DNA from 2 places in the Streptomyces sp. NPDC003032 genome. Region 2 is predicted to be linked to the other one. Evidence: riboswitches for the same ligand, from Rfam matches in the RefSeq annotation. Region 2 holds a riboswitch; the other holds the start of a gene.
What was found. Region 2 has a riboswitch for S-adenosylmethionine ahead of thrC (threonine synthase). Riboswitches for the same ligand answer to the same signal wherever they lie in the genome.
Positions count from the first base shown of each region.

Region 1: another riboswitch for S-adenosylmethionine. It lies ahead of ACWDZ7_RS10420 (aminotransferase class V-fold PLP-dependent enzyme); the one in region 2 lies ahead of thrC (threonine synthase).

Region 1 is NZ_JBSFTT010000006.1:33,047-36,444, reverse strand. Features, by position in the region: gene ACWDZ7_RS10425 (glycerate kinase family protein) at 1-692, shown strand, start outside; gene ACWDZ7_RS10420 (aminotransferase class V-fold PLP-dependent enzyme) at 641-2,023, opposite strand; SAM riboswitch class IV at 2,244-2,361, opposite strand; gene trpD (anthranilate phosphoribosyltransferase) at 2,458-3,398, opposite strand, start outside.
Region 2 is NZ_JBSFTT010000022.1:8,644-12,041, forward strand. Features, by position in the region: gene ACWDZ7_RS27340 (MoaD/ThiS family protein) at 12-287, opposite strand; gene thrC (threonine synthase) at 339-1,634, opposite strand; SAM riboswitch class I at 1,652-1,797, opposite strand; gene ACWDZ7_RS27350 (glucosyl-3-phosphoglycerate synthase) at 1,972-2,916, shown strand; gene ACWDZ7_RS27355 (alpha,alpha-trehalose-phosphate synthase (UDP-forming)) at 2,969-3,398, shown strand, end outside.

The DNA.
Region 1 (3,398 bases), on a different contig from region 2:
ACGCGAGCGGCCTCGACCCCCGCCTCGCGGAGACCGAGATCCACGTGGCCTGCAACCCGTTCAACGTCCTGTGCGGCGAGCGCGGCGTGGCCCGCGTCTTCGGCCCCCAGAAGGGCGCCACACCCCGGCAGGCCGAGGAGCTGGCGGCGGCCCTGGAGCACTGGGCGTACGTCCTCACGCGCGACCTGCGCGTCGAGGCGGACCTCTTCGACGGCCCCGGCACCGGCGCGTCGGGCGGCCTCGGCGCCGGTCTCGCCGCGCTCGGCGCCCTGCTCCTGCCCCGCTTCGACGTGCTGCTCGGCCGACTCGACCTGGACGCCCGCCTTGCCCGCGCCGACCTGGTCGTCACCGCCGAGGGCGCCCTGGACCACCAGACCTCGCACGGCAAGATCCCCGCCGAGGTGGCCCGCCGCGCCAAGCGGTCCCACCGCCCGGTCCTGGTGCTCGCCGGCACCATCGGGGACGGCGCGCACACCGTCCGCGCGCTGGGCGTGGACGCCTACAGCGCGATCCTGCCCGCCCCGATGTCGCTGACCGAGGCGCTCGGCCGGGGCGGCGAGTTCCTCACCGACGCGACCGAGCGGGCCCTGCGGATGATCCGGCTCGGGACACGGCTGGCCGGAGGCCGGCTGCCCGTGGGTCAGGCGGCGGCGCTGGTGTCCGGCACGCAGCGGCCGTCCTCGGTGCGGTAGTTCCACCGCGCGCCGTCCGCCACCAGCTCCTTGACGGCGCGTACGAAACGCTCGACGTGCTCGTCCGGGGTGCCCGCGCCGAAGCTCACACGGATCGCGTTCAGCGACTTCTCGCCGGGCGCCGCCTCGGGGGCGCCGCACTCGCCGGGCTCGTCGGCCTCGCTGCCGAGGAGGGTGCGCACCAGCGGGTGGGCGCAGAACAGGCCGTCCCGTACGCCGATCCCGTACTCGGCGGAGAGCGCGGCGGCGAAGTGCGAGCTGTTCCAGCCGTCCACGACGAAGGAGATGACGCCCACGCGCGGCGCGTCGTCACCGAAGAGCGAGAGCACCCGCACGGCGGGCACCTCGGCGAGCCCCTCGCGCACCGTGCGGATCAGGTGCCGCTCGCGGGCCACGAGCTCCTCGAAGCCGGCCTCGGTGAGGGCCTTGCAGGCGGAGGCGATGGAGTAGACGCCGATGACGTTCGGCGACCCGGCCTCGTGACGGGCCGCGGTGTCGTGCCACTCCACGTCCACGCCGCCGCCCGCTTCCTTGGGGCGTCGCGCCACCTTCCGCGAGGCTCCGCCGCCCGCGAGGTAGGGCTCGGCGGCGCGCAGCCAGTCGGAGCGGCCCGCGAGCACGCCCGAGCCGAAGGGCGCGTACAGCTTGTGCCCGGAGAACGCGACCCAGTCGACGTCCAACTCCCTCACGGACACGGGGTGGTGAGGGGCGAGCTGCGCGGCGTCGAGCACGATCCGGGCGCCGTGCGCGTGCGCGGCGGCGGCCAGCTCCCGCACCGGCCACAGCTCCCCGGTGACGTTGGAGGCGCCGGTCACGCAGACCAGGGCGGGCCCGTAGGGGTCACGGTCGGCAAGCGCCCGCTCCAGCGTCTGCACGGCCTCGTCGGGGGTGCGCGGCGCGTTGAGGTACGTCACTCGGGCGTCCCGCCACGGCAGGAGCGAGGCGTGGTGCTCGGTCTCGAAGACGAAGACCTGGCAGTTGGCGGGCAGGGCGGCGGCGAGAAGGTTCAGCGAGTCGGTGGTGGACCGGGTGAAGACGACCTGGTCGTCCCCGCGGCAGTCGAGGAACTCGGCGACGGCCGTACGGGAGTTCTCGAACAGGTCGGTGGAGAGCTGCGAGAGGTATCCGGCACCGCGGTGCACGCTGCCGTAGTACGGCGCGTACGCGGCCACGTCGTCCCACACCCGCTGCAGCGCGGGCGCGCTCGCCGCGTAGTCGAGCGCGGCGTACGTCACCTCGCCGCCGGTGACCAGCGGCACGGTGACGTCCCGGCCGAGCACGGCCAGCGGGGCACAGACGGAGGAGTCGGTGGCGACGGCGGAAACAGACATGGCGGTATCTCCCTGCGGACAAGGCGGAACAGCGGCGAAAGATCCCGTGCGGCAGCGCGAAAGCTGTCCGGCGTACGGGTGTTGCCTCGACGCGCGGCGCTCTTCGCCGGGCGGAGGGTGTGCAGAACGGGGCCGACAGGCCCTATCGCATTCGCTTGCTCACGAGACTGCTCCCTTGAGGACCAGGACCCCAGGGCTGTGACATTCACCGATGTCCAGGGGTCCGCGCTTGCCATACGCCTTGCTGCGTACGACCTGGTCTTCACCCGGGGCACCCCGCCACGGACGGAGGGTTGCCGGACAGCGGGCCGGGGCCGTAGTCGCTGTCACTCATGACCTGTTCTGCATCTTGCCACAAGATCTTCGACACGCAAGGCGCGGTCCAGGATCCGGACCGCGCCTCGCGTCACATGTGCCGGCCTCAGGCCCGGTGATCAGCGGCTGCTGGCCGTCACCCACCGCTCCAGGGACTTCTTCGCGGCCCCGGAGTCGATGGCCCGAGCCGCCTTCGCCATGCCGGCGCGGATCTGCTCCACCAGCGGCTCGTCGGTCGGCGCGAGGGCGACCAGCGCCGCCGCCGCGTTCAGCAGCACCGCCTCCCGCACCGGCCCGCTCTCGCCGTCGAGCAGCCGCAGGGCGACCTCCGCGTTGTACGAGGCGTCGGCGCCCCGCAACGCCTCGACGGGCACGAGGTCGATCCCGACGTCACGGGGGTCGAAGGACTCCTCGCGCACCGCCCCGTCCCGCACGACCCACACCCGCGAGGTGGCCGTGGTCGTCAGCTCGTCGAGCCCGTCGTCGCCCCGGAAGACCAGGGCCGACGAGCCGCGCTCGGCGAGCACTCCGGCGACGATCGGCGCCACGCGGGCGTCGGCCACACCGGTGGCCTGGGCCCGCACCTTGGCGGGGTTGGTGAGCGGACCGAGGAAGTTGAAGGTCGTACGGATCCCCAGCTCCCTGCGGGCGGGCGCCACATGGCGCAGCGCCGGGTGGAACTTCACCGCGAAGCAGAACGTGATCCCGGCCTCCTCGGCCACCTCGGCCACCCGCTGGGGCGTGAGGTCCAGGTTGACGCCCAGCTTCTCCAGTACGTCGGAGGCGCCGGACGCGCTGGAGGCGGCGCGGTTGCCGTGCTTGACGACCTTCGCGCCCGCGCCCGCGACGACGATCGCGGACATGGTCGAGATGTTGACGGTCTTGGCGCCGTCGCCGCCCGTGCCGACGATGTCGACGCTCGGCCCCGGCACGTCGATGACGCGTGCGTGCGCGTACATGGCGCGCACCAGACCGGAGATCTCCTCGACGGTCTCCCCCTTGGCCCGCAGCGCGACCGCGAACCCCGCGATCTGCGCGTCGGTGGCCTCGCCGCGCATGA
Region 2 (3,398 bases):
GCGGAAACGGATCATCCGCCGGCGACCGCCGGAATGATCGAGACGCCCGCGCCGTCCGGGGTGGCCGTCTCCAGGCCCTTTTCGAAGCGGACGTCGTCGTCGTTCACGTACACGTTGACGAAGCGGCGCAGCTTGCCCTGGTCGTCCAGGACGCGGGCCGCGATGCCGGTGTGGTTCTTCTCCAGGTCGGCGATGATCTCGCCCAGGGTCGCCCCCTCGGCGGCCACTTCGGCCTTGCCGCCGGTGTAGGTGCGAAGGATGGTGGGAATCCGGACGTTCACGCTCATGGGTTCACCTCGGTAGTTCAGGTCGGAAGGAAAGCTCAGGCCCTACGGCGGCTAACCGGCAAGCCCCGCGGCGCGGAACGCCTCGACACTGGGCCGGATCGTGGCAGTGGCCTGCGACGTCTCAGCGACGGCGTCCAGCGTCTTCAGGCCGTCCCCCGTGTTCAGCACGACCGTGGTCAGCGAGGGATCGATGAGCCCCGCCTCGACCAGCTTCTTCGTGACGCCCACGGTCACACCCCCGGCGGTCTCCGCGAAGATGCCCTCGGTCCGCGCGAGGAGCTTGATCGCGTCGACGACCTGCTCGTCGTTCACGTCCTCCACGGCGCCGCCCGTGCGGCGCGCGATGTCCAGGACGTACGGGCCGTCGGCGGGGTTGCCGATGGCGAGGGACTTGGCGATGGTGTTCGGCTTCTGGGGGCGCACGACGTCGTGGCCCGCCTTGAACGCGGCCGACACCGGAGAGCATCCCTCGGCCTGCGCACCGAAGATCTTGTACGGCTTGTCCGCCACGAGGCCGAGCGCGATCAGCTCCTTGAGCCCCTTGTCGATCTTCGTGAGCTGCGAGCCGGAGGCGATCGGGATGACCAGCTGGTCGGGCAGCTCCCACCCCAGCTGCTCGCAGATCTCGTACGCGAGGGTCTTGGAACCCTCGCCGTAGTACGGCCGGAGGTTGACGTTGACGAAGCCCCAGCCCTCGCCCAGCGGGTCGCCGATCAGCTCGGAGCAGAAGCGGTTCACGTCGTCGTAGTTGCCCTCGATGCCGACTAGCTCACCGCCGTAGACCGCGGCCATGACGACCTTGCCCTGCTCCAGGTCGTGCGGGATGAACACGCAGGAGCGGAAGCCGGCGCGGGCGGCGGCGGCGCCGACGGCGCCCGCGAGGTTGCCGGTGGAGGAGCAGGAGAGCGTGGTGAAGCCGAAGGCCCTCGCCGCCTCCAGGGCCTGCGCGACGACGCGGTCCTTGAAGGAGTGCGTGGGGTTGCCGGAGTCGTCCTTGACGAACAACTTGCCCTGCTCGACGCCGAGTTCCCGGGCGAGGTTGTCGGCCTTGACGAGCTTGGTCCAGCCGGGGTTGAGATTCGGCTTGTCGGCGACGTCGGCGGGGACGGGCAGCAGCGGGGCGTAGCGCCAGATGTTGGCGGGACCGGCCTCGATCCGCTTGCGGAGGGCTTCCGGGTCACCGAGGGGCAGGTCGTACGCGACTTCGAGGGGCCCGAAACACTCGGCGCAGGCGAAGATCGGGCCGAGCGGGAACTTGGTGCCGCATTCCCGGCAGGAGAGACCCGAGGCGGGACCGAGGTCAACGGTCGTGGCGGGGGTTTCGGTGGCGACAGTCTGCACAGCCATGGAGGGGAGGCCCTTTCTCCTCATCTTCCCCGCGGCGCATCTCGCCGCGAGACGGAATTGGCACCTTCCCTAGCCGGGAGCCTCGCGGCGCTTTCGCGCGAGACCGGCTGGAGGGTTGCCGGGGCTTCAACGGGCCGTATCCCTCTGCCCCTCTGGATGAGCGGTATTCGATTATGGGTTTCAGTTGTCGATCTCGACGTGGTTGTCGATCTCGAACGCGGCGGCGACCCCGACATGCGATGGTCACCGGCGTTGTTCAAGACTGTAACCGAAGCCCTGGACCCTTGAGATAGTCGTCCGCACCGCGAGATGGATCACATATGGGAGGACCCTGACCGTGCTGGAAGAGGTCGAGCGCTGGCTGAACGGACGTTCGTGGTCCGTCGCCGACCGCCCGCTGGACCGGTTGTCCGCCGCCAAGCGCGCGTCCGGCGCGTCGGTGAGCGTCGTGCTGCCCGCGCTGGACGAGCAGGAGACGGTCGGCGCGATCGTCTCCGAGATCCGCCGCGAGCTGATCGAGAGGGTTCCGCTGGTCGACGAGCTGGTGGTGATCGACTCCGGCTCGTCGGACCGAACGGCGCGGGTCGCTGGGGAGGCGGGCGCCAAGGTCGTCCACCGGGACGAGATCCTGCCGCGTATCGCGCCGCTGCCCGGCAAGGGCGAGGTGCTGTGGCGTTCGCTGCTCGTGACGAGCGGGGACATCGTCGCGTTCGTCGACGCGGATCTGCGGGAGTTCTCCGCGGACTTCGTCACGGGGATCGTGGGCCCGCTCCTGACCGACCCGGACGTGGCCTTCGTGAAGGCGATGTACGACCGTCCGCTCGGCGAGGCCGCGGGCCAGGGCGGCCGGGTGACCGAGCTGATGGCGCGGCCGCTGCTGAACATGCACTGGCCGCTGCTCGCCGGTTTCGTCCAGCCGCTGGGCGGCGAGTACGCGGCCCGCAGGTCGCTCCTGGAACGGCTGCCGTTCCCCGTCGGGTACGGCGTGGAGCTGGGGCTCCTCGTCGACGCGCTGCACACGGTCGGCCTGGACGCGCTGGCGCAGGTGGACGTCGGGGTGCGCAAGCACCGGCACCAGGACGGGCAGGCGCTCGGGCGGATGGCGGCGGCGATCTACCGGACGGCGCAGCTGCGGCTCGCGCGCGGACATCTCGTACGCCCGGAGCTGACGCAGTTCGAGCGGGGCGAGCACGGTTTCGTGCCGCGGACCCACGCCGTGGACACGGAGGAGCGGCCGCCGATGGCCGGCATCGCGGAGTACGCGCACCGGCGCGTGGCGTGACCGCTTCCGCTCGTACGTTTGCCCGGCCCCGGGACGGGCTACGTTTTGCCACATGGTCCCCGAGCCCCGAACAGCAGCAGCGCAAGCACAGGTACTCGTCGCGTCCAACCGCGGCCCCGTCTCGTACACCGTCGGAGAGGACGGGGAGCTGACCGCCAAGCGCGGCGGCGGCGGCCTCGTCTCCGGGCTGAGTGCCATCGGCGACGAGGCGGACGCCCTGTGGGTGTGCGCGGCGCTCGGCGAGGGCGACCGGGAGGCGGTGCGGCGCGGCGTCGGCGAGCCGGGCGTGCGGATGCTCGACATCGACGCGGGCTCCCGCGAGGGCGTGCACGCGGCGGCGTACAACGGCATCGCCAACTCGGTCCTCTGGTTCGTCCACCACATGCTGTACCAGACCCCCCTGGAACCGGCCTTCGGCCCGGAGTTCCGCGCGCAGTGGGAGGCGTACGAGACGTACAACCGCGCGTTCGCCCGGGCGCTGG